3 regions of the Camelimonas sp. FR25 genome follow, and region 3 is predicted to be linked to each of the others. Evidence: predicted binding sites of a transcription regulator. Region 3 holds the regulator's gene; each other region holds the start of a gene.
The links. The regulator PhoB, encoded in region 3, activates phosphate uptake and scavenging genes when phosphate is short. The targets are predictions, from matches to a motif close to TGTCATNNANCTGTCAT.
Positions count from the first base shown of each region.

Region 1: the regulator PhoB is predicted to act here: its motif matches at 7,177-7,193, upstream of phnC (phosphonate ABC transporter ATP-binding protein).
Region 2: the regulator PhoB is predicted to act here: its motif matches at 7,626-7,642, upstream of AC6A67_RS04160 (YdcH family protein).

Region 1 is NZ_JCAWFG010000066.1:41,405-51,587, forward strand. It holds gene AC6A67_RS07665 (ABC transporter permease) at 1-545, shown strand, start outside; gene AC6A67_RS07670 (ABC transporter permease) at 545-1,501, shown strand; gene AC6A67_RS07675 (ABC transporter ATP-binding protein) at 1,690-2,667, shown strand; gene AC6A67_RS07680 (ABC transporter ATP-binding protein) at 2,654-3,679, shown strand; gene AC6A67_RS07685 (TetR/AcrR family transcriptional regulator) at 3,722-5,149, shown strand; gene AC6A67_RS07690 (ABC transporter substrate-binding protein) at 5,186-6,904, shown strand; gene phnC (phosphonate ABC transporter ATP-binding protein) at 7,379-8,218, shown strand; gene phnD (phosphonate ABC transporter substrate-binding protein) at 8,290-9,195, shown strand; gene phnE (phosphonate ABC transporter, permease protein PhnE) at 9,502-10,183, shown strand, end outside.
Region 2 is NZ_JCAWFG010000035.1:2,402-12,584, reverse strand. It holds gene AC6A67_RS04205 (RidA family protein) at 1-240, shown strand, start outside; gene AC6A67_RS04200 (ABC1 kinase family protein) at 342-1,709, shown strand; gene AC6A67_RS04195 (aa3-type cytochrome c oxidase subunit IV) at 1,958-2,110, shown strand; gene AC6A67_RS04190 (tetratricopeptide repeat protein) at 2,390-3,238, opposite strand; partial or broken gene rpsU (30S ribosomal protein S21) at 4,165-4,386, opposite strand; gene AC6A67_RS04180 (sugar O-acetyltransferase) at 4,511-5,083, shown strand; gene AC6A67_RS04175 (5-(carboxyamino)imidazole ribonucleotide synthase) at 5,119-6,186, opposite strand; gene purE (5-(carboxyamino)imidazole ribonucleotide mutase) at 6,224-6,757, opposite strand; gene AC6A67_RS04165 (YdcH family protein) at 6,898-7,110, opposite strand; gene AC6A67_RS04160 (YdcH family protein) at 7,666-7,854, shown strand; gene AC6A67_RS04155 (acyl-CoA synthetase) at 8,091-9,716, opposite strand.
Region 3 is NZ_JCAWFG010000099.1:20,411-30,593, forward strand. It holds gene AC6A67_RS14280 (lysylphosphatidylglycerol synthase domain-containing protein) at 1-534, shown strand, start outside; gene AC6A67_RS14285 (ATP-binding protein) at 660-2,183, shown strand; gene pstS (phosphate ABC transporter substrate-binding protein PstS) at 2,458-3,474, shown strand; gene pstC (phosphate ABC transporter permease subunit PstC) at 3,934-4,896, shown strand; gene pstA (phosphate ABC transporter permease PstA) at 4,996-5,793, shown strand; gene pstB (phosphate ABC transporter ATP-binding protein PstB) at 5,883-6,647, shown strand; gene phoU (phosphate signaling complex protein PhoU) at 6,788-7,501, shown strand; gene phoB (phosphate regulon transcriptional regulator PhoB) at 7,748-8,446, shown strand; gene AC6A67_RS14320 (GcrA family cell cycle regulator) at 8,852-9,433, opposite strand.

The sequences.
Region 1 (10,183 bases), on a different contig from region 3:
CGCTGTCGATCCTGATGCTGGCGGTGCCGTCGTTCTGGATCGCCACCATGGTGATGGTGTTCCCCTCGATCTGGTGGGGCTGGGCCCCGTCGATGGTTTACGTACGCTTTAGCGACGATCCGCTGGGCAATCTGCAGCATCTGTTCATTCCGGCGCTGATCCTCGGCATGTCGCTGTCGGCGATCACCATGCGCATGACGCGCACCATGATGCTTGAGGTGCTGCGCCAGGATTACATCCGCACCGCCTGGGCCAAGGGGCTGGATGAGCGCACCGTCGTGCTGCGCCACGCTTTGCGCAACGCCCTTATCCCTGTGGTGACCCTAATCGGCATCCAGGCCCCGCTGGTTCTCGGCGGCGCCGTGATCATCGAGCAGATCTTCGTCATCCCCGGCATGGGGCTGCTGCTGCTCGACGCTGTGGGACAGCGCGATTACCCGATCATCGCCGGCGTGTTTCTCGTCGTCGGCGTCGCGGTGATGCTCATCAATCTCCTCGTCGACCTGAGCTACGGCCTGCTCGATCCCAAGGTGAGGTATCGCTGATGACCATCGCGCTCGACCCACCCACGCAACGCCCCCGGGACATCTCGCACGATCATTCCGGCCTGCGCCAGGAGCCGCTCGCCGGCGTCGCCCGCCCCCGGCGGGGCGCGGCCTTCATCACCTTCCTCGGGCGGTTGTTTCGCGAGAAGCCGCTGGGCGCAGCCGGCGCAGTGATCTTCCTGCTGTTCCTGTTCTGCGGCCTGTTCGCCGACTATCTGGCGCCTTACGGCTACAACCAGATCAGCCCGATGAACCGGCTGAAACCGCCGTCATGGCAGTTTCCCTTCGGCACCGACAATCTGGGGCGCGACGTGTTCTCGCGCTGTCTGTATGGCGCGCAGCTGTCGGTGATCATCGGCTTCTGCGCCGCCGGCATAGCCACGCTGACCTCGGTGGTGATCGGCGTGCTGTCCGGCTATTTCGGCGGCAAATTCGACATGATCGTCCAGCGCATGGTCGACGCCTGGATGAGCTTTCCCGACCTGATCGTGCTGATCGTCGTGGTCGCCGTGGTCGGGCCAGGGCTGTGGCCGATCATCGTCGTGCTGGGGCTGCTGCTCGGGGTCGGCGGCTCGCGCATCGTGCGCGGCGCCGTGCTCTCGGTGCGCGAGAACATGTATGTCAACGCCGCCCAGTCCATGGGCGCCAGCACCAGCCGCATCCTTTGGCGCCACATCCTGCCCAACGTCATGGCGCCAGTGATCATCCTGTTCACCACTCGCGTCGGCTTCGTCATCCTGGCGGAATCCGGCCTGTCGTTCCTCGGCCTCGGCGTGCCGCCGCCGGCGCCGACCTGGGGCGGCATGCTTTCGGGCAGCGGCCGCACCTTCATGTTGCAGGGGCCCTGGCTCGCTTTGGCGCCTGGGCTGTGCCTGACCGTGGTGGTCTACGCCACCAATGTATTCGGCGACGCCCTGCGCGACCTGCTCGATCCGCGCATGCGCGGCAGCCGCTGATAGCAGCGCGCGATGAGCGTGGCTCGCAACACGCGGACTTGGTCCAGACCCCGGCCATTGGCCCTGGCGGCGAACGGTCTTTGCAGGGCGCCGGCGCAACAGCGTCCCGGCGCCCTGGGATAAACCTGCGGGCCGGCGCGCTGGCCCCCTCACACGACTGGCGCATTGCGCCGGAAAGGAGCCGCCGGGTGGAACGTCCCGTCCTCGAGGTGAAGAATCTGGCGGTGGAGTTCGGCTCCGGCGCCAACCGCGTCCGCGCCGTCGACGACGTGTCGTTCGACGTCCGCCCCGGCGAAACCCTGGCGATTGTCGGCGAGAGCGGCTCGGGCAAGAGCGTGACGGCGCTGTCATTGTTGCGCCTCGTGCCCACCCCGCCGGGGCGTGTCTGCTCTGGCGAAATCCTGTTCGATGGCGAGGATCTGCTGCGCGTGCCCGACGCGCAGATCCGCAGTATTCGCGGCAACCGCATCGCCATGATTTTTCAGGAGCCGATGTCGTCGCTTAACCCGTCGCTGACCGTCGGCCTGCAGATCGCCGAGCCAGTGGCGTTACATGGCAAGACCGGCTGGGGCCGCGCTCTCGACAAGGCGCGGGAGCTGCTCGGCAAGGTGCGTATCCCCGATGCGTCCCGCCGGGTGAACGCCTATCCGCACCAGTTCTCCGGCGGCATGCGCCAGCGCGCCATGATCGCCATGGCGCTGGCCTGCAAGCCTGGGCTGATTATCGCGGATGAGCCGACCACCGCGCTCGACGTCACGGTGCAGGCCCAAATCCTTGAACTGCTCAAGGATCTGACGCGCGAGACCAATGCGGCGCTAATCCTGATCACCCACGATCTGGGGGTGGTGGCCCGCTACGCCGACCGGGTCTGCGTCATGTACGCCGGGCGGGTGGTGGAGAGCGGCGCGGCGCGCGACATCTACGCCAATCCGCGCCACCCCTATACGCGCGGCCTGATGGCGTCGATCCCCCGCCTCGATCAGGACGCCAGCGGCCGCCTGACGCCGATCGATGGCCAGCCGCCCGATCTGGCGGCGCTGCCGCCGGGCTGCGCCTTTGAGCCGCGCTGCCGCTACGCCATGGACCGTTGCCGCGTCGAGCGCCCGGCGCTCGAACTGGAGGGAGGGCGCCATTACCGGGCGTGCTTTGCCAATGTCAGCCATTGAGACGACGCCCCGCCCCACCGACGCCGCGCCGCTGCTGCGGGTTTCCGGGCTCAAGGTGCACTTCCCCATCCACGACGGCATGCTGGTGCGGCGCAAGGTCGGCGCCGTCAAGGCGGTGGATGGCGTTTCCTTCGAGGTGGGCAAGGGGGAAACCCTTGGCCTGGTTGGGGAATCCGGTTGCGGAAAATCCACCACCGGCCTCGCCATTTTGCGCATGACGCCGCTCACGGAAGGGCGCATCACCTTCGAAGGCCGGGATATTTCAGCGCTGGGCGCAGGTCAGATGCGCCCCCTGCGCCGTCGCCTGCAGATGGTCTACCAGGACCCCTATGGCTCCCTCAATCCGCGGATGAAAGTGGGCGATCTGATCGGCGAACCATTGTTGATCCACGCCATGGTGGGTGATCGCGCCGAGTACCACGCCCGCATCCATGAATTGCTGCGGCTGGTCGGCCTGCGTCCTGACATGGCCGAGCGCTATCCGCACGAATTCTCCGGCGGCCAGCGCCAGCGCATCTCGATCGCCCGGGCGGTGGCGCTCAATCCGTCGCTGGTGCTGTGCGACGAGCCCGTGTCGGCGCTCGACGTGTCGATCCAGGCCCAGGTGATCAACCTGTTCCAGGAGCTGCAGGAGCGGCTGGGGCTGTCCTATCTTTTCATCGCCCATGATCTGGCCGTGGTCCGCCATGTCAGCCATCGCGTCGCGGTGATGTATCTGGGGCGCATTGTCGAAACGGCGCCGCGCGACGCGCTGTATCGCACGCCGCGCCACCCTTACACGCGCGGCCTGCTCGCCTCGGCGCCAGCTCCCGATCCTGAAGCGGCGCAAAACGAGGACGTCCATCTCATCGCCGGCGAGCCGCCGAGCGTCGTCAACCCGCCCTCCGGCTGCCATTTCCACCCGCGCTGCCCGCTGGCGCTGCCAGTGTGTGCGCAGGTCACGCCGGAGCTGAAGTCGGTCGGCGCCGGCCACACTGTCGCCTGCCATTTACAGGACGCGCTGGCGGCCTGAACGGCCGACGCGCGCAGGGTGAGGGAGTAGCTCTTGACGGATATGCCGCCCCAGGACGCGGAAGCTGGCGAACGCATCGATGGCGGCGCCGATGGCCGGCTGACCGAACGCTATGAGCGCAAGCGCGAGCTGATCCTCGACGCCGCCGCCCGGCTGTTCCACCAGCATGGCCTCGATGGCGTCACCCTCGCTGATATCGCCGCGCGGGTCGGCCTCGCCACCAATAGCGTCACCTATTATTTCCGCCGCAAGGACGTGCTGGTTGCGGCCTGTTTCGCGCGCGCCTTCGCCGCGTTCGACGTGCTGATTGATGACGCGGCGCGCTGTTCGCAGATGGAAGACCGGGTCAGGGTCCTGCTCCGCGGCTATTTCCAGCTGCTGGCTGACATCGCCGACGGCGCCCGCAGCGAGATCGTCAGCCCGGTCAACGTGTCCGTGGTGCGCGGCCCGGCGGCGGAGCCGACCAGCGCCGCCTACACGGCGCTGTTCCGCAAGGTGCGGGCGCTGCTCGATGATGGCGACCGCTCAGCGGATGCGCGCATCCGCCTCAATTGCTGGACGCACCTGCTTTTGGCGATCAGCCAGTGGGGGCGCGTGTGGCTACCGCGCTATGAGACGGATGGCTATGTCCGCGCCGCCGATAGGGTGGCCGACATTTTTCTGTATGGGCTTCTCCCCGGCGATCAACCCCGCCGCGCCGCGCCTGCCACGGGCGCATCTGCTGAGGCGCCGGAGGCGGAACGTTCTGGCGTCGGCGCGCGACGCCGCCATGTCGCCACGGCGGCGCTGACGGCGGCCAATGATCCGTTCCTGTCACGCGAGGTGTTTCTGCGGGCGGCGACGCGGCTGTTCAGCGCTCATGGCATTCATGGCGCCTCCGTCGAGCGCATTTCCGCCAGCCTCAACGCCACCAAGGGGGCGTTTTATCACCACAACGCCGACAAGCATGAGCTGATCGCCGCCTGCTTCGACCGCTCCTTCGCCATCATCCGCAACGCGCTCGATGCGGCGCAGCAGCGCGCGGCCGGCCGCGACCGTCTTGAGGAGGCGGTGGCGGCGCTGGTGCGGTTCCAGCTGTCTGAGGCAGGGCCGTTGCTGCGCATCACCTCGCTGGTTGGGCTGCCGCCAGCCGAGGCCGCCGGCGTGGTCACCACCGTGAACCGCCTGTCCGAGCGCTTCGCCGGCTTCGTCATTGACGGGGTCATCGATGGCTCGCTGCGCCCGGTCGACCCCACCGCCGCCGCCCAGGCCTTGCAGGCGACGATCAGCGCCGCCGCCTCTGCGCCCCGCTGGATCTCCGGGATCAACCAGGACAACGCCGTGACCTTGCTGGTCACGCCGCTGATGCATGGTTTCTGCGCCGGCCAACCGCGACCCATGCCGCCAGACGCAGTAACCGATGCCGATGAAAGGCCAAGGGCCGACGCACCGCGCCGGCCCGCCAGATCGACCCGCAACGCCGGGAACTGACGCGACAGACAGATCGCGCAACAGGGAGGACCAGACATGCAGCCCGCCGCACGCCGACGACAGACGCTCGCCCTGATGGGCCTTGGCCTCGCCGCCTGCCTTACCCACAGCCTGACCGCCGCGCCAGCGCGCGCCGAGCCAACGCCGAAGCCCGGCGGCACGCTTGAAGTAGCCACCCTTTACCGGGCGCTGCCCACCCTGACCTGGGACCCCGCCGAGTGGAACTGGAAGACCAACCACGACACCGGCCAGATGTATGAGCAGCTGTTCGTGGCTGATCTCAGCAAGGCGAAGCGGCTGGGCGGCCCACATTCCTTCTATGCCGACGCTTGGCTACCGTCTGACGCGATCAAGGGGGAGCTGGCCGAGAGCTGGGAGTGGAAGCAGAATCCGACCCGCCTTGTCGTCAAGCTGCGTGAGGGCGTGCGCTTTCCGGAGAAGCCTGGGGTGATGGCGGCGCGCGATCTGGTGGCCGACGACATTGTCTACGCCTACAACCGCATCAACCAGAGCGCCAAAAAAACGGCCGGCTATTACGATTATCTGGAGAAAGTCGAGGCGACTGACCCGCGCACGGTGACCTTCACCTTCAAGACCTTCAATTCAGAATGGGATTACCGCTTCGGCTACGGTTATTATTCCGGCATTTACCCGAAAGAAGTTGTCGACGCTGGCATCACCGACTGGAAAAACCTCAATGGCTCCGGCCCGTTCCGGCTCAGCAATTATGTCCAGGGCAGCGCCGCGACCTATGTGCGCAATCCGGATTACTGGGGCACGGAAAAGATCAATGGCGAAACCTTCAAGCTGCCGCTGGTCGACCAATTGGTGTTCCGCAATATCCGCGATCCCTCGACGGCCAACACGGCGTTGCGCCAGGGCAAGGTCGACATGCTGGAATCGGTGCGCTGGTCCGACGTCGACCAGCTGAAGAAATCAGCGCCGCAGCTGAAATGGGCCAAATGGCTCAATATGTCGGGCCAGTTCCTCGCCATGCGCATGGATGCCAAGCCGTTTGACGACATTCGCGTGCGCCGCGCCATGAATATGGCGGTGAACAAGAAGGAGATCGTCGAGGCGTTCTATGGCGGCCAGGCGGAGCTGTTCTCCTATCCACAGCACCCGGACTATCTCGGCTATTTCGAAACGCTGGACAAGATGCCGGAGAGCATCCGCGAACTCTATGAGTACAACCCCACCAAGGCCAAAAAGCTGCTGGCTGAGGCAGGCTACCCGAAGGGCTTCACCTTCAAGGCCCAGGTCTGCGCCTGCAATCCCGATCACATGGAGCTGCTGCCGCTGATCGCCGCCTATCTCGAACAGGTTGGCGTCAAGGTTGAGATCCAGCCGATGGAATATGGGGCGTTCCTGTCGACCATCCTGAGCAAGACCCATGCGCCAGGCCTGCTGTCCTCGACCCCCCACAGCAACCCGACCACAACCCTGCGCACCAGCTTCCTGCCCGGGCAGCAAGCCAACACCTCGATCTATCGCGATCCCGAATATGCCAGGAAGCTGGCCGAGGCTTACGCCGAGCGTGACGAAAGCAAGCGCCAGGAGATGATCAAGGCCCTGACCCGCGAAGCTCTCGACAAGGCCCCCTATATCTGGCTGCCCACCCCCTATGTGTTCACTGCCTGGTGGCCGTGGGTGATGAATTATGGCGGCGAGCTGCGCGCCGGCGCCAACCGCCCCGGCCCGATCTATGCCCGCATCTGGATCGACCAGGAGATGAAGAAAAAGATGGGCTACTGACGCCAGGCCACGTGCATGCTGACGCATCCGTGACCTGCATGGCGCGAGCGCGGAACGCATAAACCAGAGCCCGATGAGCGATGCTCAAAGGGCTCTGGTAAAGCCGGTTGTGCCTTCCCACGGGCGCGCTGATCCTGGCGCGCCAGTATCGCGAGGCGGCCACCACCGCGCCCGGGTCATGATGGCCCTGTGCGTGGCTTGCCGACGCCGCCTGACACATGCGCCCTGATCCATCCCCCAAAACTGACCCGAGAGGCAGGCTGCAGCTTCGCTGTCATCGGACTGACATCTGCGCGTCATCGCCGCTTCATATGCCCCCGCCACTATTCCGGCAGCTTCACTGACGGCGTCTTGCCCGGTTTGGTCGCCCTGTTCCGGTTTCGCGTCTCCCCTGTCCAGGGGCGCGGGCTGGCGGACAGGCGGCGTACTGGCAGGATGCTGTTCGCCGCCGACGCAAGGACGGGACCGCAGCCCATGCTAACCTTCGACAACCTCACCCGCCAATATGGCGCCAAACGCGCTGTCGACGGCGTGTCGATCGCCATCCCGAAGGGGGCTTTCGTTGGCGTGATTGGCCGGTCAGGAGCTGGCAAGTCGACGTTGCTGCGCATGATCAACCGGCTGGTCGACCCCTCCTCCGGTCAGATCCATTTCGATGGCGTCGACGTCACCCGGTTGCGCGGCGCCGAGCTGCGGGCGTGGCGGGCGCGTTGCGCCATGATCTTCCAGCAGTTCAACCTGGTTGGCCGCATGGATGTGCTGACCAATGTGATTATGGGCCGGCTCAACGTCATCCCCGCCCGTCGCGCCATGCTGAAGCTGTGGCGTGACGAGGATAAGGCGCTGGCGCTGGCGGCGCTGGAGCGGCTCGATATCGCCTCCCTCGCCGCCCAGCGCGCCGACCAGCTGTCAGGCGGACAGCAGCAGCGCGTGGCCATCGCCCGCGCCCTGATCCAGAACCCCGACATTATCCTGGCCGACGAGCCGATCGCCTCGCTCGATCCGCGCAATACCCGCGTCGTCATGGATGGCCTCGCCGCCGTGAACCGCGACTTCGGCATCACCGTGCTGTGCAACCTGCATTCGCTCGATCTGGCCCGCAATTATTGTGACCGGCTGATCGGCATGGCCAACGGCCGCGTCGTCTTCGCCGGCGCCCCCGAAGATCTCACCGACGCCGTCATCACCGAATTTTATGGCCTGGATGACGCCGTCGGCGAACCCGCTACTCCCGTCATTCGCCCGCTTGGCCGCCGCTATCCTGTTGCGGCCGGCTTCGCTGGCGCGAGCACGCTGGCGGCCGCGGGCGCCTGAGCCTTTCTGGATGCGGGCGCCCCGCATCTTCGCAGCCTCCTGTGACACGACCCTTCTCAAGGACTTACGCCATGACCACCCGTCGCCTGCTGCTCGCCGCAGCCGCAACCCTTGCGCTCGCCATGCCGATGGCCGCTGCCCAGGCTGTCGCCAGCGGCCCGGACGAGCTGGTCTTCGCCATCATCCCGGCGGAGAATTCCGGCACCGTGCTCGATCGCTGGACGCCCTTCACCGACTATCTGTCGAAGGAAACCGGCAAGAAGGTCACGCTGCGCATCGCCAATGACTATGCGGCGGTGATTGAAGGCCAGCGCGCCGGCAATATTCACATCGCCAGCTATGGCCCGGCCTCTTACGCACGCGCCCGCATGACCGGCGTCAAGATTGAGCCCTTCGCCATCGAGGTGAACCCGGATGGCTCGCGCGGCTATTATTCGGTGCTGTGGACCAAGGCCAATTCGCCCTACCAGAAGCTTGAGGATCTCAAGGGCAAGAACCTCTGCCTCGTCGATCCCAATTCGACCTCCGGCAATAATGTGCCGCGTCTGGCCATGAACAAGCTGGGCGTGAATCCCGATACGTTCTTCGGCAAGGTGGTCTATGCCGGCAGCCATGAGAATGTGATCTTCGCCGTCAATCAGGGAACCTGCGACGCGGGCTTCAATTTGTGGGTCAATGACAATGAATCGACCCTGAAGCGCATGTCCGACAAGGGCGCGGTGAAGGCCAGCGACTTCCGCCAGATCTTCCGCTCCGACCTGATCGTCAATTCGCCGTTCGCTTATCTCACCGATCTGCCGGCCGACCTGCGCGAGAAGATCGCCACCGCAGTCATCGCCATGCCGCAGAAGGCCCCCGAGGCGCTGCGCAAGATCTTCGACGGCAAGAACGGCAGCTATCAGCCCGTCGATCACAAGGCCTATGAGCCGATCATGGAGCTGAACGCCTTCGTCGACAGCCTGCGCAGGAAGCGCTGAACCGCCTGGCGCTGATCATGGCGCCGCGCATCACAATGCCGGGCGCTGCGCGGAGCGAAAGTTCCGCAGCAGCGCCTCGCCACAGGCGCAAGGTTTCGACAGGCGGCCCCTGCAACCGAAGGGGTCCTCGCAGCAGGGCCCTCGCAGGGAGGCCCCAGTCGTTGAGGCTCACATTCAAGCCCACTTGCAGGCCCACCTGCCGGCCCATCTGGCTGCGGGCCTTGTCACCCTTGCGCTGACGCAGTTCTGGAGGGCCCGGGCCCCGTGATCGTTTCTGACACCTCGCAGCCGCCGCGCGCGCTTGCCATGGCTGAGCCGTCCGCGGCGCTGGCGGCGCATGCGCGCAACTGGCGTGACGCCCAGCGGCGCAAGCGGCTGCACACGCTGATATTCTGCATCGGTCTCGCCGCAGCCACCCTGTGGTCAGCCTGGATGGCCGACGCCAATCTGGGCAAGCTGTTCGGCAATATCGGCAATTTCTTCAGCTATTTCGACCGCATCCTGACGCTGGATTCCGGGCCTGCCGCCGGCCAGCGTGTCTGGGCCGCGCCAGGCGAATGGATGTGGGGTCTCGGGCGCTGGCTGCCGCTGCTCGGCGACACCTTGCTGATGGCCTATCTCGGCACCTTGCTGGGCGCCATTGGGGCGCTGGCGCTGTGCTTCTATCCGGCCAAAAACATCACCCCCAACCCGTGGGTGCGGGTTTGCGTCAAGCGTGGCCTCGAATTCTGCCGCACCGTGCCGGACATTGTCTTCGCGCTGATCTTCGTCGTGGCTTTTGGCCTTGGCCCGATGGCCGGCGTGCTGGCCATCGCCGTGCACACGGTGGGCGCCCTCGGCAAGCAATTCTCCGAGGTGGTCGACAATATCGACATGAAGCCGGTGGAAGGCCTCGTCGCCACCGGGGCCGGGCGCTGGCCGATGATCCGCTTCGCGGTCGTGCCGCAGATGCTGTCGAATGTGGTCAGCTATGTGCTGATGCGCTTTG
Region 2 (10,183 bases), on a different contig from region 3:
CAGGCGCTGGCCAATGTGCTGGCGGTGGTGCAGGCGGCCGGCGGCGAGGCGAGCCACATCGTCTCGCTGCGCGCCTATCTGACGCGTATCGCGGATTTCAACGCCCATGGCGCCGCCGTCGGGACGGCGTGGGCGGCGTCGCTTGGCCGGCATTTTCCGGCGATGACCATTGTCGAGGTTTCGGCCCTGCTCGATGCAGGCGCCTGCGTGGAAATAGAGGCTGAGGCGGTGTTGCCCTGAGGCCTGGCGCGGGCGCGCCGCATGGGCGGCGGCGCTCTGGTCAGATGGGGCCCGCCATGGACCGTCGCGCCGGGTAAGGCGCGGCGTCATGAGGTGAGACGGTGAGCGACCAGCACGACGATGAGGCCGACCGCTTCGGCGCCCGTGTGGCCCGCTACGCAAGGGTTGGCGTGGGGCTGGGCGGCGCCGCCGCCCGCGTCGCCGGGGCCCGCCTGCGCGGCGGCGGTCGCGAGGCCGAGGCGCTGGCCATCGCCCAGGCGCTCGGGGGTCTGAAGGGGCCGCTGATGAAGGTGGCCCAGCTGGCCGCCGCCATCCCGGACCTCATCCCGCCGGAATACGCTGCAGAATTCCAGAAACTGCAGTCCCAGGCGCCGCCGATGGGGCCTGCCTTCGTGCGCCGCCGCATGCAGAACGAGCTGGGCGCGGACTGGCGTCGCCGCTTCCACAGCTTTGACCTGACCCCGGCGGCCGCCGCCTCGCTCGGCCAGGTGCATCGGGCGACCGCCCTCGATGGCGCGACGCTGGCCTGCAAGCTGCAATATCCCGACATGCAATCTGCGGTGGCGGCGGATATGAAGCAGCTCGAGCTTGCGCTTGGCCTGCACCGCCGTATGGGCGCGGCCATCGACACCCGCGACGTGGCGATCGAGGTGGCCGAGCGGCTGCATGAGGAGCTGGATTACCGGCGCGAGGCGCGTCACGTGGCGCTGTACCAGCTGATGCTCGCCGATACGCCGCAGGTGCGCGTCCCCGACCTGCGGCCCGAGCTGTCGACGGGCCGGTTGCTGACCCTCGGCTGGCTTGATGGGGCGCCGCTGCTCGACTGGCGCGACGCGACGCAACAGGCGCGCAATCTGGTGGCGCAGCACATGTTCGCCGCGTGGTGGCGGCCATTTGGTCGCCATGGCGTCATCCATGGCGACCCGCATCCCGGAAATTACACGGTGTTCCGTGATGGCGACGGGCTGCCCGGCGGCGTCAACCTGCTGGATTACGGCTGCATCCGCATCTTTGCGCCACGCTTCGTCGCCGGCGTGGTCGCGCTATATCGCGGTCTGCTGCATGGGCGCGACGATGAGGTGGCGCACGCCTATGAGACCTGGGGCTTCACCAATCTGACCCGTGAGACCATCGCCGTGCTCAATATCTGGGCGCGGTTTATCTATGGGCCGTTGCTGGATGATCGCGAGCGCAGCATCGCCGATGGCGTCGCGCCAGGCGAATATGGCCGGCGCGAAGCCTTCGCCGTGCACCAGCAGCTCAAACAGCTCGGCCCGCTGCGCATTCCACGCGAATTCGTGTTCATGGACCGGGCGGCGGTGGGCCTCGGCGCGGCGTTCCTGCACCTCGACGCGCGGCTGAACTTCCATCGCATGTTCGAAGCGGTGATCGACGGCTTCAGCGAAGCGGAGCTGGGCGCGCGGCAGCGCGAGGCGCTGGACGCCGTGGGGCTGGCGCAAGCCCGCTGATGTGACTGCGTAGAGGCGCGCCGGGTCGCAGGGAGCCGGACGTCGTTCCTGCGATGGCGGTCGCCGCCGGCTGTGGACGCGCCGGGCCGCGACAATTGCGCCGCTATCCTCACAGCAAGGCGTTTGCATGCGGGCGAGGCTTCGGCTAGATCAAGTCTGAATCTTACGCCTGTGACGGACCGGGGCGCTGCCTGCGCCGCCAGAGCCGGCGCGGCGCTACTGTCGACTTCAGATCGGGGAAACAGGATATGGCGAAGCACAATAACTCCGTCGTCGGCGGTCATCCGGCGATGGATTATCCGGCTCATGAAAACACCTACGCCGGCTTCATCAAGGGCTCGATCTGGGGCACGTCGATCATCATCCTGATTCTTGTGCTGATGGCGTGGTTCCTGCTCTGATCCCTGGGCATTGCTGTTGAGCCTGCCCCCAGGTCCGGATCGTTGATCGGATCCTTGTCTGGATCTTGGGGCCTGCCCCTGGCGCCGCCCTGGTATGGGCTGGCCGGGCCCGGGCAGCGGGAGAGCATCAGGACAGCAGGCGGCGGCGCCGCCGCTGGTCCCTGCAAGGCGCGTCCGCTGGTCGCGCCTTTTTTGTCGCCTGCGCAACAAAAAGGGGCCCGGCGATATCGCTGGGCCCCTGAATTGTCCGGGTCGCTGTCCTGGAACGCCAGGCCGCCTTCAGGAGCCGAGGCGCCGCAGGCCGGCCTTGGCGATCTCATTGTTGGGATCGATGCCAAGGGCGCTGTTGAACGAGCCACGCGCCTCCTGGGGCTGCCCCAGCTTTTCCTGGGCGAGGCCGCGACCGGCCCAGGCGTCCGCAAGCTTGTTGTTGACGTTGAGCGCGGCGTTAAAGTCTTCCAGCGCCTTGTCATTGCGCCCCAGCACCAGCTCGCTCTGACCGCGCGCCGCATAAGGCGCGGCGACGAAGGGGTTGCGGTCGATGGCCGAGTTGAAGTCGAGCACCGCCTGGCTGTGATTGCCCTGGCGCTGATAGATCAGCGCGCGGGCATGGCGGGCTTCCGCCGATTCCGGATTGAGACGGATGGCGTTGTCCATGTCGGACAGGGCGCCCGCCAGGTCATTCTGGGCGCGCCGCAGATTACCGCGGGCGATGTAGGCCGGGGCGTAATTGGGATTGGCGTTGATGGCGGCGCTGAAGTCCTGCTCCGCCGCCGCCGCCGCGCCGCTCTGGCGCTGGGCGAGGCCGCGGTTGGTGTAGGCCGCCGCATCAGCCGGATCGAGCCGGATCGCCTGGCTGAAGTCGTCGATGGCCTTGCGATAATTGCCGGTGCGGGCGTAAGCGGCGCCGCGCGTATTATAGGCGCGGGCGCTGCCCGGATTGTTGCGGATCGCCTCGCTGAGCGAGCCGATATTGGCGCCGGTGACTTCCGGGTCCTGGTTGACGACCTCGGCGACATTGACCGAACGCTGCGGGCTGACGGTCTCGCAACCGGCGAGGGCAAGGGCGAGCGCCGCGGCTGAGAGCACCGCAACGCCGGGTCTGGATAAGGTCAATTGCACGGTCATCCCTCGACAGATGCGACGCGGGCGCTGTCTGGCCATCGCCCGGGTCTCCTGCGGCGGCCCGCCTGCCGGGCCGGTTACCATTACGGCGCCGGACCGCATGGGCGGAGACGGCCACCAGGTTTGCTGACTTACGATGCGGCTTGCGCCATGGCGCGGCCCGGACGTGACCGATCATACCAGGATGCGAAGATGCTGACGCATCCGCATCCAGACATGCTCAGGCGCCGCACGGGCTTAGCCAGAACCCGATGAGTGAAGCTCATCTGGTTCTGGTATTATACCAGGATGCGAAGATGCTGACGCATCCGCATCCAGACATGCTCAGGCGCCGCACGGGCTAGACCAGAGCCCGATAAGTCATGCTCGTCGGGTTCTGGCGCCGCGCGTGGCGATACGGGCGCCAGCGTCCATCCCGCCCAAAACTGGCGAAGGTGTGGCGCGGTCGCCCATGTCCTTCACGGCGCATGGCGTCAGCGCGTTGTCGCGCAGGCGCCAGGGCGCCGTTACGAAAGCGGCTGATCCCGCAAGTGTATCGGGGAATTTCGTTAATAAACTGGCGCCGGGCTGCGCAGGTTCCGTGGCGCGCTGATCGCGCCTGCCGCGCCGCGTGAGGGCTGACCCAGGACAGGATGTGCGTGGCGTCAGCAGCCGACTGTCAGGCGGCCGAAGCATTGCCCACACCTGAATCGCAGGCGCACAAACGACAAACGGCCCCGTGGGGCCGTTGGACGCGCCTGAACGCGGCATTTCCGTAATGGGGCTGGGCAGAAGCCGTGAGGCTGTCGCCCGCATCCTGTCCGGAGATATCTGCTGACGCTGCAGTCGCGTATCGCCAGGCTGGCCGGACACATCCGACATCACAACCTGGCTACCATCACATCTGGCCGCGCGACCTCAGCGGCCGCGCCAGATATGACTTAGCGTGCAGGGCGCGCCTTCATCGGCAGCAGGCCTTCGCGCTGCAGCTTCTTGCGGGCCAGCTTGCGGGCGCGGCGGACGGCTTCAGCCTTCTCGCGGGCGCGCTTCTCAGAGGGCTTCTCGAAATGGTCGCGAAGCTTCATCTCACGGAAAACGCCTTCCCGCTGCAGCTTCTTTTTCAGGGCCCGGAGGGCCTGATCGACGTTGTTGTCACGGACAAGTACCTGCACGCGAATTCGTCCCAAGGTTTGATTTGAAAAGAGGCAATCGTTCGGAGCGAATGCCCGGATTGCGCCGTTGGATTGCGGGTACCAGATAACATCCGGCGTGTCCATAGCCGCCAGGAGGAGAGTCATGTCGGGCCAGAGCCAAAAACAGCGCATGATCGCAGGGCTGCCCTACGATCCAGCCGACCCGGAGTTGCAGGCTGACGCGTTCAAAACCTTCGCGTGGCTTGCGCGCTACAACGCCACGCTGGCCATGCCCGCCTCCGGTCGCGGGGCGATTCTGCGCGAGGGGCTCGGCCTTGTTGGCGAAGGCGCGGTGATCAGGCCGCCGTTTCATTGCGATTATGGTTACAATATCGCGCTGGGGCCAGGGGCCTTCCTCAATTTCAACTGCGTTATCCTCGACGTCTGTCCGGTGCGGATCGGCGCGCGCACGCAGATTGGGCCGATGGTGCAGATCTATGCCGCCGACCACCCGCGCGACGCCGCCAGCCGCGCCCGTGGCGTGGAGTTCGGCAAGCCGGTGACAATCGGCGATGATGTCTGGATTGGCGGCGGGGCGATCATCACCCCTGGCGTGCGCATCGGCGATGGCGCCATCGTCGGCGCAGGCTCCGTGGTGACGCGCGACGTGCCAGCAGGGGCGACGGTGGCGGGAAGCCCCGCGAGGATCATCGCCAGAGCCGGGAGTGCGGTCTAGGCGGCTGGCCAGTGAGGGCCTTGCTGACGCGGCCCTTACTCCGGGGTGACGCGGGTGACGTGGCCCATCTTGCGGCCTGCGCGCGCCTCGGCCTTGCCGTAGAGGTGCAGGCTGGCGCCTGGCTCCGCCAGAATCGCCTGCCAGGCGTCGATGTCGTCACCGATGAGGTTGGTCATGGTGGCGCGGCCATAGCGGCTGACGTCGCCGAGCGGCCAGCCGCACACGGCGCGCACATGCTGCTGGAACTGCGAGGTGCGGGCCCCTTCGATGGTCCAGTGACCGCTATTGTGGACGCGCGGCGCGGTCTCATTGACCAGCAGCGTCTCGCCATCGGCCAGCACGAACATCTCCACCGTCAGCACGCCGACATAGTCGAGCGCGTCTGCGATCTGACGCGCTGCGGCGATCGCCCGTTTGGCCAGCGCCGGCGACAGGCTGGACGGCACGGTGGTGACGTCGAGGATGTGGCGCTTGTGGACGTTCTCGCAAACATCGAAAGCAGCGAAGTCACCCGTCGCCGTGCGTGCGCTGACTACCGAGACTTCCTTGGCGAAGGGCACGAAGCCTTCGAGGATCGCCGGGGCGCGGCCGATGGCGTCAAAGGCTTTGGCGGCGTCATCGCCGTCATTGATGCGCACCTGGCCCTTGCCGTCATAGCCAAAGCGGCGGGTCTTGAGGATGGCGGGGCGGCCAAGCCGGGTCAGCGCCGCCTCAAGGTCGGCGACCGAATCGACCGCCGCGAACGGCGCCGTGCCGACGCCCAGGCTGGCGACGAAGGATTTTTCGGCCAGCCGGTCCTGCGAGGTCTCCAGCGCCTTCAGGCCAGGGGCCAGCGGCTTGCGCGCGGCGATGAAGGCGGCGGTCTGCGCCGGGATGTTCTCGAACTCATAGGTGATGACGTCGACCTGCGCGCAAAAGCGCGCCAGCGCCGCCTCATCGTCCCAGGCGGCCTCAATATGGCTGTCGGCGACCTCAAAGGCCGGGCTGCCGGCTTCCGGGCAATAGATGCAGCATTTCAGACCATAGCCGGCGGCGGCGATGGCCATCATGCGGCCAAGCTGGCCGCCGCCGAGAATCCCAATGGTCGCGCCTGGTCGCAGCATCGCGCTTTCCCTGCCGTATCTGTAATGAGGTGGCCGCTCAGGCCTCGTCGACCGGGCGCAACGCCACGGCGTCCGTCTGGCGGGCGCGCCAGGCGTCGAGCCGTTCGGCCAGCGCCGGGTCATTGAGCGCGAGCACGGCGGCGGCGAGCAGCGCGGCGTTGATGGCGCCGGGCTTGCCAATGGCCAGAGTGCCGACCGGAATGCCGCCAGGCATCTGCACGATCGACAGCAGGCTGTCCTTGCCTGAGAGCGCCTTGGACTCAACCGGCACCCCAAACACCGGCAGCGGCGTCATGGCGGCGGCCATGCCCGGCAGATGCGCGGCGCCGCCAGCGCCAGCGATGATCACCTGAAACCCGGCGTCGCGGGCGCCTCTGGCGAAATCCACCAGCCGCTCCGGCGTGCGATGGGCCGATACAATCCGACTGTCATGGGCCACGCCCAGCGCGTCGAGCGTCTCGGCGGCATGCCGCATCGTTGCCCAGTCAGACTGGCTACCCATGATAATGGCGACCGGAACGCGACCCGCGCCGTCACGCCCGCCATCTCTTTTGCCCGTGCTGTTGGCCATGAACTTCTCTCACGCAGAAAAAGCGCTGTTATCGGCAAGGTGGCTGTTTCGCAAGTTTTTTCGGGCCAGAGGGAGGCTGGAGCGCAAAACAGCGCCAGGCCCCGCCAGAACACTGGCGCCGGGGCGGCGCGCTTTCAGCCTCAGGCGATAATGTCCGGCGTCAGTTCATCCTCAAGATGAATGATACGGTCTTTCAGCAGCAGTTTACGTTTCTTCAGCCGCTGCAATTGCAGCAGATCGGCGACGCCGGTCTCGGTAAGGGCGTCAATGGCGGCGTCGAGATCGCGATGCTCCTGTTTCAGTCGCGCCAGCTCCACGCCCAGCCGCTGCTGCTCCAGACCAGGGTCGGGCATTGGGCTATTGTCATGGTCTGCGATCAGATCTGTTCCTGGCTCAAGGGCGTCGGTCATCATGCATCCATGGAGGGTGGCGCCGCGTCCGCCCAAAGTGGCGGGGCGATAGCCAATAAAACGGGTCCGCGAAGATGCTGACGCATCCGCATCCTGAAACGCTCAGGCGCCGCACAGGCTTAACCAGAACCCGATGAGCCATGCACATCGGCTAAGGGCATAAGCACCTGTCGCCGTGACGTTTTTAACGCACGACGGCATCACGGCGCCGGAACTACAATTATGCGATTCGGCGTCCCCGAGGGCAAGTGATCACAACTGCGTCACCACAGCGTCCTGCATATTGTCCTATGCGTCATGCAGGGCGCTGCGCAACGCAAGGGAATGCCCCGCGCTTGTGCTGTGGCGGTTGGGGCTACGCCTCTGGATCAGGCAAATTGCCCGGCGTTTGCGCCACGCCCGCAGGTCATTGCAGCGCCATCGCCGCACTGAGGGGCTTTCATTCGCCATGATCTGCGTGTCACACTCCTGTCGTCCGAAACGACGAAAGGATACGTCATGAGCGTGCAGTCCCATCTGTCGGAACTGGAGAGGCGCCATCAGGCTGTCGAGCGTGAGCTCGAAGCGGCGCGCAGGCAGCCCGCGACGCCCGATGTCGCGCTGACCGAGCTCAAGCGGAAAAAGCTCCATCTCAAGGAAGAGATCGTCAAATTGCGCACACAAGTGAATGGTCACGCGCTGCATTGACGTTGAGCGGTCGCTGACCTCCGTTACCGCAGTCAGGACAAGCGACACAAGCATGGGGCCCGGCGATGTCCGCCGCGCCCTTTTTTATGCCTGACGCCAGCACCCAATGAGCGTGACAGATCGCGTTCTGATCAAGCCCGTGCGGCGCCTGAGCATGTCAGCATCTTCGCATCCTGGTATGACGCGCGTCGCAGCCGGAGCCGGTCTGCGCCGCCGATATCGCAGCGGCGCTGCCTCTACAGGGCGCGGACGCGGTCGCGCAGCAGGAATTTCTGCAATTTGCCGGTCGAGGTCTTGGGGATCTCGGCGAAGACGATGGTCTTCGGCACCTTAAAGCGCGCCAGTTTCTCGCGGCACCAGTCGATCAGTTCGGCCTCGGTCGCGGTCTTGCCGGGCTTGAGCTCGACGAAGGCGCAAGGCGTCTCGCCCCATTTGTCGTCTGGCCGCGCCACCACCGCCACATTGGCCACCGCCGGATGCTTGTACAGCGCGTCCTCCACCTCGATGGACGAGATGTTTTCGCCGCCCGAGATGATGATGTCCTTGGAGCGGTCCTTCAGCTGCACATAGCCGTCCGGGTGCATCACGCCAAGATCGCCGGTGTGAAACCAGCCGCCGTCGAACGCCTTCTGCGTCGCGGCCGGGTTTTTCAGATAGCCCTTCATGATGACATTGCCGCGCATCATCACCTCGCCCATGGTCGCGCCATCGGCGGGCACAGGCTGCATGGTCTGCGGATCGAGCACGGCGACGGCGTCGAGCACCGGATAGGGCACGCCCTGGCGGGCCTTCTTCTGCGCCTGCTCCGCTGCGGGCAGGGCGTCCCACGCCGCATGCCATTCATTGACCACCGCCGGGCCATAACTTTCGGTGAGGCCATAGACATGGGTGACCTGGAAACCGGCGGCGGCCATGCCGGCCAGCACCGCCTCAGGAGGCGGCGCGGCGGCGGTGGTGAACGACACCGCATGGCTGAAGGCGCGCTTTTCGTCGTCGGGCGCGTTCAGCAATGTCGCCATGACGATGGGCGCGCCGCACAGATGGGTGACGCCATGATCGGCGATGGCGTCAAAGATCGCTTTGGCCCGCACCTGGCGCAGGCAGACATGGGTCCCCGCCACCACGGATACCGTCCACGGGAAGCACCAGCCATTGCAGTGGAACATCGGCAGCGTCCACAGATAGACCGGATGCTTCGGCATGGCGCAGCTGATGACATTGCCCATGGCCAGCAGCGCCGCTCCGCGATGGTGATAGACCACGCCCTTGGGGTCGCCGGTGGTGCCTGAGGTGTAGTTCAGCGAGATCGCGTCCCATTCATCGTCGGGATGCGCCCAGACAAAATCATCGTCGCCGCCGGCGATGAAGCTTTCATAGGTCTCGCGTCCGATCAGCTCGCCGCGACCGTCAAATTCCGGATCATCGACGTCGATCACCAGCGGCTTCACCGTGGCCAGCGCCAGCGCCTCGGCGACGACGCGCGAGAACTCGCGATCAGTGATCAGCACAGTGGTTTCGGCGTGGTCGAGGGTGAAGGCGAGGATGGCCGCGTCAAGCCGGGTGTTCAGCGTGTTGAGCACCGCCCCGCTCATCGGCACGCCATAGTGGCACTCCACCATCTCCGGCGTGTTGGCCAGCATCACCGAGACCGTGTCGAAACGCTTGACGCCAGCCTTCTGCAAGGCCGAGGCGAGGCGGCGGCTGCGCTGGTACAGCGCACGATAATTGCGTCGCAGCGGCCCGTGGATCACCGCCAGCTGATCGGGAAAGGTGGCGGCGGCGCGCGCCAGATAGGTCAGCGGCGTCAGCGGCTGGAAATTGGCGGCGTTGCGGTCGAGGTCACGGGCGTAGATCGAGGACATGCGCGCTCCAGCAGCGTCGAACCGGCGGCGGCGCACAGGCGGCGCGACGCCCCGGAAAAATCGCCTGAATGGACACCGTTTGCGCCGGGCTGACAATAGTTCCATGGTCGGGGCTGCGGTGGCGCAAGCGGCCCATGGCGCGACATGCCGGCCACCGCTTACAGGTCGCGGGCCAGTATCGGGTTGCGTGCATTTGTCCGTTTGAAGGGGGCGGCCGACGGGCGAGGGGTGTGCGGCGCAGCGCCAGGCGATATGGTGACAGGGCGGACCGCCGTCATGTGGCGCCCCGCGCCAGTGCGGATACGCTGGACGCCACGCGCAGGCGCCTCGCAGGTCACACAGTTTGCGCAAAGGGCGCGCCACATGCGCCAGCGTCACCGCACGAAGCCAGCTGTGCGCGCCAGGCGGCGATCAGGTCTGGCGCATGGGTCTGGAAACTGGGTCTGGCGCGTGGGTTTTGCGCATCG
Region 3 (10,183 bases):
GAGGCCGGGGCGATCTCGCTGCTGGCTCACACCAGCATCTTTGTGAACCAGCTCGCAGGCCTGCTGACGGCGGTCGCCGTGCTGGGCTATCTGGTGTGGGTGACGGTCAAACACCGTTATGTCCAGGTCAAGGGCTGGCGGCTGGAGCTGCCGGGCATGAAGCTGTCGCTCGGCCAGATGCTGCTGGGCGCCGGCGACGTCTGCGCGGCGGCGGGCGTCCTGTTCGTGCTGATGCCGGACGGTCATGGCGTCAGCTTCGCCAGCTTCCTCGCCATTTATGTCTTCGCCTGCATGCTTGGCATTATCTCGCATGCGCCAGGCGGCATCGGCGTGTTCGAGGCGACCATGCTGGTGGCTCTGTCATCGCTGCCAGGCTCGCAGGTGCTGGGCGCGCTTTTGCTGTTCCGCATGGTGTATTATCTGGCGCCGTTCCTGCTCGCGCTGGCGCTGCTCGGCGGCTATGAAATTGTCAAACGGCTGAAATCTGACCGTGAGAGAATGAGGGTTCGTGAAGGCGCGTCGGACGTGGGCTGAGCCATTGCGCCAGCGCCTCAAGGGCGGATGTTGCGCAAGGTGATGGCCGGCGCGGCCCACGTCAGCAACAGTGGGCGCGCCGCGCATGACGGGCGCGCCGTGACGCAGGAGATGGCGTAACGCCCATGCAAGTCGACAGTCAGGCCAGGACGCACGCGGCCGCTCCATCTCACAGCGCCGACGGCGCCATTAACACTCCTGTCGCCGATCACGCCCAGCCCGCTGGCAACACCCGTTCTGCAACGCAGCCGCTCGCCGCTGGCGCTGCGCCTCTCGCTGATCACCGCCTTGGCCTCGCAGACGGCGGCCGGCGGGTGGCGCGCCGCCTGATGCTTGGTTCAGGCTTGCTGGCGCTTGGGGTTGCGGCCGGGCTTGGTCTCGGCGCGTTGACGGCGGATGGTCTCACCGGCTGGATCTGGCTGGCGCTGGGCGTTGCGGCGGTGCTGCTGCTCGGGCAACTGGCGCCGACCGGCGGGACCGCGCCGTCGCGCGCCGCCGACGCGCCGATGCGTCGCCTGGTCAGCCGCCCCTCGGCGATGGGCGACATTGCGCCGGACGCCATCGTCGCCGCTTTCCCCGATCCCTGCGTCATCGTCGACCGGCGCGGCGTGGCGCTGGCCGTCTCGCCCGCAACCCTCGCCCTGTTTCCAAAAATGAGCGTCGGACGGCCGGTGGCCTTCACCTTGCGCGCGCCGGAGTTCGTGGCGGCGCTGGAGGAGGTGCTCAACGGCGGCCCTGCCGTCACCGTGCTCGTCAACCAGCGCGTGCCGGTCGAGCGCAATTTTGAGGTGGTGGCGGCGCCGCTGGACGGCGAGCGCCGGCGTGGCGCCCTGGTGGTGCTGCGCGATCTGACGCAGCAGCAGCGTGTCGAACAGATGCGCGTCGATTTTATCGCCAACGCCAGCCATGAGTTGCGCACGCCGCTGGCCACGGTGATGGGCTTCATCGAAACCCTGCAGGGCCCGGCCCGCAATGATCCGGCGGCGCGGGAGCGCTTCCTCGCCATCATGCGCGAGCAATCGCTGCGGATGAAACGGCTGATCGATGATCTTCTGTCGCTGTCGCGCATTGAGGCGCGCGCCCATCAGGCGCCCTCGGCCCGGGTCGAGGTGACGGAAGTGGCGCGTCAGATCGCCGACAGCCTGCGCCCCATGGCCGAGGAAGCGGGGGTAAGCATCAATTTCACTGCGCCGGACGCGCCCGCGATGGTGTTTGGCGACCGCGACGAACTGCTGCGCGTGGTGGAGAACCTGGTCGAGAACGCCGTGAAATATGGCGATGCCGGCAAGCGTGTCGACATCGCAGTGGCCATCGTGCGGGCAAGCGATGGCGGCGTGGCCACTGACGCCAGCCGACCCCAGAGCCAGCAGCGGGCCGGCGGGGCGCAATTGGCCATGGCCTCAGCCCAGCTTGACGAGGTGGTGATCACGGTGCGCGATTATGGCCCCGGCGTGCCGCCCGAGCATGTGCCCCGCCTGACGGAGCGGTTTTACCGCGTCGACGCTCAGGCCAGCCGCGGCAAGGGCGGCTCCGGGCTTGGGCTCGCCATCGTCCGCCATATCGTCATGCGCCATCGTGGCCGCCTGCAGATCGAGAGCCAGCCAGGCGAGGGCGCGCTGTTCCGGGTGATGTTGCCGCTGGCAGGTTGAGGCCGGGCGGTCTGCCGACCGGACGCAACGTCAGTTAGCTATGGCGTCGGCGGGGGCCTTGCAGCCGCCACTGGGCCTGCCGATGATTCCGCTGCCGCGATTGTTACAATGCCAGTCATGAAGGCCAGAATATATTGACAGGGCTGGCGTTTGCGCCGTCATACAAGCGTCATCCGCGCGGCCTAAAACGGCGGCGCTGAGACAGGCGCTGACCGCTTGCTGGATCAGCCGCGCCGCTGGGCGCAATCCGGTTGGATAACCCTGGAGAAGATCCGTGACCTTCAAAACGCTTGCCGTCGCCGCTGGCATGGCCCTCGCCGCGTTCATCGCGCCGGCCTCGGCTGCTGAAATCTCCGGCGCAGGCGCCAGCTTCCCTTACCCGGTCTACGCCAAATGGGCGGAAGCCTGGCACAAGGAAACCGGCAAGAAGCTGAACTACCAGTCGATCGGCTCTGGCGGCGGCATCAAGCAGATCCGCGCCCGCACGGTCACCTTCGGCGCCACCGACGCGCCGCTGAAGGGCGCTGACCTGGAGAAGGACGGCCTCGTCCAGTTCCCGATGGTGATGGGCGGCATCGTGCCGGTGGTCAATCTGGAAGGCGTCAAGCCGGGCGAGCTGGTGCTCGACGGTCAGACCCTGGCCAATATCTATCTCGGCAAGATCAAGACCTGGGACGACGCCGCCATCAAGGCGCTGAACCCCGACGTCAAGCTGCCGTCGTCGGCCATCGCCGTGGTTCGCCGCTCGGATGGTTCGGGCACCACCTTCAACTTCACCGATTATCTGACCAAGGTCAGCGCTGAGTGGAAGGAAAAGGTTGGCTCGGCCACCGCTGTTGAATGGCCGGTCGGCCTCGGCGCCAAGGGCAACGAAGGCGTCGCCGCCAACGTCAGCCAGACCAAGGGCTCGATTGGCTATGTCGAATACGCTTACGCCAAGCAGAACGCCATTTCTTACGCACGCCTGAAGAACAAGGCCGGCAAGGTGGTCGCTCCTGAGAGCAAGACCTTCCAGGCCGCCGCCGCCAACGCTGACTGGGCCTCGGCTCCGGGCTTCGGCGTCATCCTGACCGACGAGCCGGGCGACGACAGCTGGCCGATCACCGCCGCCACCTTCATCCTGATGCACAAGAAGCCCAACAAGGCTGAAGACGCCGCCGCAGCGCTGGAGTTCTTCAACTGGGCCTTCGAGAAGGGCGGCCCGATGGCTGAAGAGCTGATCTACATCCCGATGCCGGCCTCGGTCGTGGCCAAGGTGCGGGAAGAGTGGAAGCAGATCGCCGTCAAGTAAGACGCGCAACGGATGGCGGCGGGGCCAGGGCTTCCGCCGCCATCTGCCCATGGCGGATGGTGATGCCTCCGCCAGCGCGCCAGGGCTCTGGCCCTGCCATGGCGCCATGGCGACACTGGCCGGAACAATGTTGACGCGAGGCTTGCCGCAGCCTTTGGCGGCTTGCCACAGCCCGCCGCCGCCAGGTACAGCGAAACGTCAGCAAGGCCACGGCCTGTGACGTGCTCTGCGGAGCAGGTCGCGGCGCGCCACGGCTGAGCGCACCATGAGCGGCGCGGCGCCTGCGCCATGTCCGCAGCTATTGGGCCGGTCGCGGCCCGTCGATCTGCCGGCGTGGAGCCTGTCCCCACGCCAGACCTTATCGCAGGACCTGAAGAGCGCCGGCAGGCGCGCCAGGCGACCTGCCCATCAGTCGGGGCTATGATGAGCGATACGCCAATGACCGGACATGCCGCCAGCATGCCGACGCTCGCGCCAGACAAGAGTTCGACGCTCGGCCGCTATCGCATCGGCGACAGGCTGTTCCTCAATCTGACCCGCACCTCAGCGCTGCTGGTGCTGGCGCTGCTCGGCGGCGTCATGCTGGCGCTGATTGAAGGCGCGGCGCCGGCGCTGCGCGAATTTGGCTTCGGCTTCCTGACCTCGCAGTCGTGGAACCCGGTGACCGAGAAATTCGGCGCCCTGGCCCCGATCTATGGCACGCTGGTGACCTCGCTGATCGCCATGCTGATCGCCGTGCCGGTCGGGCTTGGCATCGCCATCTTCCTCACCGAGCTGTGCCCGCTGTTCCTGCGCAGGCCGATTGGCATCGCCATCGAGCTGCTGGCTGGCATTCCCTCGATCATCTACGGCATCTGGGGCCTGTTCGTGTTCGCCCCCTTCCTGCAGGACACGGTGCAGCCGTTCCTGATCAAGGTGTTTGGCCCGATCCCGGTGCTGTCGACCCTGTTCGCCGGTCCGCCCTATGGCATCGGCATGCTCACCGCCGGCCTGATCCTCGCCATCATGGTGCTGCCGTTCATCACCTCAATCTCGCGCGACGTGTTCGCCACCGTTCCGCCGGTGCTGAAAGAGGCCGCCTATGGCGTCGGCTGCACCCGCTGGGAGGTGGTGCGCAATGTGGTGCTGCCCTACACCCGCGTCGGCGTCATTGGCGGCGTGATGCTGGGCCTTGGCCGCGCTCTGGGCGAGACCATGGCCGTGACCTTCGTCATCGGCAACGCCCACAAAATCTCCGCCTCGCTGCTGGCGCCGGCGACGACGATCTCGGCGACGATCGCCAACGAATTCACCGAGGCGGTGGGCGAGGTTTACACCTCCTCGCTGATCGCGCTCGGCCTGCTGCTGTTCATCATCACCTTCATTGTTCTGGCCATCGCGCGCTACATGCTGCTGCGCCTTGAGCTGAAGGCGGGGAAATAACTCATGGCTCAGGACAACCCCACCACCACGGCCGCCGCCAGCGCCCGACGCACCGTCCCCGGCGCGCTCTACGCCCGCCGCAAGGGCCGCAGCAATCTGATGATGGCGCTGTGCGTCGCCGCCTCGGCGCTGGGCCTCGCCTGGCTGGTGCTCATCCTCGCCGGTCTCGTCATCAACGGCGCCGCGGGCCTGTCGCTGGCGGTGTTCACCGAGCACACGCCGCCGCCTGGCTCGATGGGCGGCCTGCTCAACGCCATCATCGGCAGCCTGATCATGACGGGGCTCGGCATCGTCATCGGCACGCCGATCGGCATTCTCGCCGGCACCTATATGGCCGAGTATGGCGCCAATTCGAAGCTGACCACGGTGGTGCGTTTCATCAACGACATCCTGCTCAGCGCCCCGTCCATCGTCATCGGCCTGTTCGTCTATGAGGTGATGGTGGTGAAGATGGGCCATTTCTCCGGCCTCGCCGGCGGCGTGGCGCTGGCCATCATCGTCATTCCGGTGGTGGTGCGCACCACCGAGGACATGCTCAATCTGGTGCCGAACCAGCTGCGTGAGGCCGCTTCGGCCCTGGGCATGCCGCGCTATCTGGTCATTCGCCGCATCGCCTATCGCGCCGCCCGCGCCGGCATGATCACCGGCGTGCTGCTGGCCATCGCCCGCATCTCCGGCGAGACCGCGCCGCTGCTGTTCACCGCGCTGAACAACCAGTTCGCCAGCACCAATCTCAACGCGCCCATGGCCAGCCTTCCGGTCGTGATCTTCCAGTTCGCCCTGTCGCCCTACAAGGACTGGCAGCAGCTGGCCTGGACCGGCGCCCTGATCATCACCATGTCGGTGTTGACCCTGTCCATCCTTGCGCGTGTCATCGCCGCGCGTAGCCGCCAGTGAGCCGGGAGCCGACCATGACCATGTCCGCCCGCACCACCGCCGGGGCCACCATGGCTCCAGCCCCCACCATCGCAGGAGCAAGGCCGCAGATGTCGCCCGCCGATGAGAAAATCTCCGTCCGCGACCTGAAGTTCTTCTACGGCGACTCGCTTGCCCTGAAGGGCATCTCGCTGCCGCTGTACGAGCGCAAGGTCACGGCCTTCATCGGCCCGTCGGGCTGTGGCAAGTCCACGCTGCTGCGCATCCTCAACCGCATGTACGACCTCTACCCGGGCCAGCGCGCCGAGGGCGAGGTGCTGCTCGACGGCGAGAACATTCTGTCGCCGAAGCAGGACCTCAACTTCCTGCGCTCGCGCGTCGGCATGGTGTTCCAGAAGCCGACGCCGTTCCCGATGAGCATCTATGACAACATCGCCTTCGGCGTGCGGCTGTATGAGAAGCTGTCGAAGTCGGAGATGGATGAGCGGGTGGAGAGCTCGCTGCGCCGCGCCGCGCTGTGGAACGAGGTGAAGGACAAGCTCACCGCCTCGGGCCAGAGCCTCTCCGGCGGCCAGCAGCAGCGCCTGTGCATCGCGCGCACGGTCGCGGTGAAGCCCGAAGTGATCCTGCTCGATGAGCCGTGCTCGGCGCTCGACCCGATCTCGACCGCCAAGATCGAAGAGCTGATCGATGAGCTGAAGGCCGAATACACCATCGCCATCGTCACGCATAACATGCAGCAGGCGGCGCGCTGCTCCGAGTACACCGCCTTCATGTATCTGGGCGAGCTGATCGAGTTCGACGAGACGTCGCGGATTTTCACCACGCCGTCTGATCAGCGCACCCAGGACTACATCACCGGCCGCTTCGGCTGAGCCGCGGCGGGCGTAGCCCGCCAGTCCTGAACCCATTTGCCGCGTCAGGCGTCGTCGCCTGGCGCCGTTCCACAAATGCGCCGCAGCAGTCGGGCGCCATGGCGCCTCAGGCGCCGCCGCTCCGCAGGGGAGTACAGAGCATGGCCGAGCACATTGTTTCCGCCTATGACGCCGAACTGGCGGCGCTGCGCGGTCGCGTGGTGGAGATGGGCGGCATCGCCGAGAAGATGCTGGACGACGCGACCCGCGCTCTGGTGCGCCGCGACGCCGAGCTTGCCCAGTCGGTGATCAACACCGACAGCCGCCTCGACACGCTGCAGCGCGAGATCGAGGAGCACGCCATTCTCACCATCGCCCGCCGCCAGCCGATGGCGGTGGACCTGCGCGAGATCATCTCGGCCATTCGCGTCGCCGGCGACGTCGAGCGCATCGGCGATCTGGCCAAGAATATCGCCAAGCGCGCCGTGGCCATCAGCGGCCAGATGCAGCCCGCCCGCATCGTCGTGGGCGTCGAGCATATGAGCGATCTGGTGCAGGAGCAGCTCAAGGACGTGCTCGACGGCTTCATCCAGCAGGACGTTAACGCCGCCATCGACGTGTGGAAGCGCGACGGCGAGATCGACGCCCTGTACACGTCGCTGTTCCGTGAGCTGCTGACTTATATGATGGAAGACCCGCGCAATATCGGCTTCTGCACCCATCTGCTGTTCTGCGCCAAGAATATCGAGCGTATCGGCGACCACACCACCAATATCGCCGAGACCATCTATTATCTGGTCACCGGCAATCCGCTGGTCTCCGAGCGCCCGAAGAAGGATTCGAGCAGCATGGAGCCGCTCGGCGACGGCGCCTGACGCTGGCGCGCCACTGTACTGCCTGGGCGCGGCGCTGAGCCGGCCAGGCTGAAGACTGTTTGTGTTGACTGGCATGAATGGCCGCGCGGGCTTCGCGTGGGCAGGGAGCCTGCGTCCTGCGCAGGCGGCCCGAGGATGATCGCGACGGCGCGGCGCCCGACCTGAACGGCGGCGCAGCCGGGGCGGCCGCTGGCGCAGAGGCGCCGCAGCAGGCGCCGGGAGCGGGTCGCGCGCGAGGAGTACACGATGGCTACACGCATTCTGATCGTTGAGGATGAGGAATCCCTGGCGCTCCTGCTCCGCTACAACCTTGAGGCCGAGGGCTATGAGGTCGACAGCGTCGCCCGGGGCGATGAGGCCGAAGTGCGGCTGCAGGAGGCCCCGCCGGACCTGGCCCTGCTCGACTGGATGCTGCCTGGCCTGTCGGGCATCGAGCTGTGCCGCCGCCTGCGCCAGCGCGAGGAAACCGCCCGCCTGCCGGTGATCATGCTGACGGCGCGCGGCGAAGAGGCCGAGCGCATTCGTGGCCTCGCCACCGGCGCCGATGATTATGTGGTCAAGCCATTCTCGGTGCCGGAGCTGCTGGCCCGTGTCCGCGCCCTGTTGCGCCGCGCCAAGCCCGGCCATGTCGCTTCAATGCTTAGCGCCGGCGACATCGAGCTGGATCGCGAAACCCGACGGGTGCGCCGGGCTGATCGCGAGTTGCACCTCGGCCCGACCGAATTCAAGTTGCTGGAATTTCTGATGCAGAGCCCCGGCCGGGTGTTCACCCGCGAGCAATTGCTCGACAGCGTCTGGGGCCGGGACGTCTATATCGACGAACGCACCGTCGACGTGCATGTCGGCCGCCTGCGCAAGGCGATCAATCGCGCCCGCCAGCCCGACCCGATCCGCACCGTGCGCGGCTCCGGCTATTCCTTTGACGAGACGTTTGCCCGCGCCTGAATGGCTTGCGTCCGGGCCTGAGGCGTTTGCGCCCGGGCCTGTAGGGTTGGGGCCCGCGCCTGCGGCGGTCGCCAACCGGGACAGGGCAGGCCGCGCGGTCGTGCGCCTGCGCGCCGCCATCGTGCGCTGCGACGTCGTGCGGGACGGCAATGCCGATTGGGCATGGTGAGGGCTGTCCAGGGCAAAGTCTGATCAACCGCGTCAGCCAGCTACAGAGCTGCTGTTTTCCGCGCGCCGCCCGTTGCGCCATGGGCGCCCGCGTGACGCCGCCGCGGGCAAATCGCCCTTTTCCAGATTGCGCTCCCCCCTCACGCCTGGCCCAAACAAAAACCCGCCTCGCGGCGGGTTCATGAAGAGCGTGTTTGCAGCTACATCGCGCAGCGCGCGGGGGCCGTCTGCCTCAGCTCAGTTGCTGCGACGGTCGCGCCGCCGCTCCGGCGGCTGGTAGGCGATGCGGCTGTGGAAGTTGCAATAGGGGATGCCTGGCGTCGTGCGGTTGCCGCAGAAGCAGAAATCCGCCGTCGTCGGGTCGCCCATCGGCCAGCGGCACATGTTCTCGCGCAGCTCCATGATGGTGACGCGCTGGGACTCCGGGGCGGCCATGGCGCTGGCCCCGCCTGGGGTCTGGGTGACAGCGGCGGCGGCTGGCGCTGCGGCCGGGGCCTCGGATGCCAGCGACACCGTGTTCAGCACGGTCGTGCTCTGCACCACTTGAATGGCGGCGACTGCCGCGCCGGCCCGCGCGCCCACGGCGGCGACGGTCCGCGTGGCGGTGGCCACGGTCACGGTCTTGCGCTGCTTCTGGGCGCCAGAGGCGTTGGATTTGGCGCGGCCCGACAGGCCGAGCCGGTGCACCTTGCCGATAACGGCGTTACGGGTCACTCCGCCCATCGCCGTGGCGATCTGGCTGGCGCTGAGCCCTTCGGCCCAAAGCTTTTTCAGCAGTTCGACGCGTTCGTCGCTCCAGCCGCTTCCAGCCTCGCTCATACGTTCCTCCGCACCATAATCGCACTTGCAGAAAATTTGCGTAAACGCGCCGAATAAATCCAGCTACGCAAAACTTCACTCCGCCCCACAGGCGGCGCCACGAGATATCGTGGGATACTGTCCCGACCATACAAGATGGCGCCAACGGCCTACAACCACGCGCAGACCGTCCTGACCGTTTTCCCCAGGAACATGCTGAAAACGAGTCCGTGATCACGCTTTTTCAAGGATTTATCTGGCGTGGACCCGCCGGACGTGGAGACAGGGCGGGATAACACAGCAATCTGGCGGCGGCCATCACTACCTGTGCTTGAAGGGCCCCGGGGCCTGTCGCCGTCATGTGCGCGTCACGTCGCCAGGGTGTCCTTCCGGCAGCCGTGGCGCAGGTCGGGCCGGGCTGATGCATATGGGCGCTGTGCGCCTGGTGACGCAGGGGCAGGGCGATGGCGGCGCGGCGGTCAGAGGTTCTGTCGCCTGCGCCGCCGCAGGCACGCGTCAGCATGGGTTATGGCGTTGCGGGAATAAGGACTGGTCAGAATTGATCAAATACTGGGCGCTGCGCTGCGCCGAGGCGCCTGCGGTTGTAGCGGTCCACTGATTGACAGATTCCGTGCGCACCTTAAAATACCGCAAGTGCCGCCCTCGACAGGGCGGCACTTTGATTTTCATGGGCGCACAGGCTGCTGGTCGGCGTCCGTCTGCACAGGGCGACTGTTGCGCTATGGCTGCGACAGGGCGCTATTTTGCTGT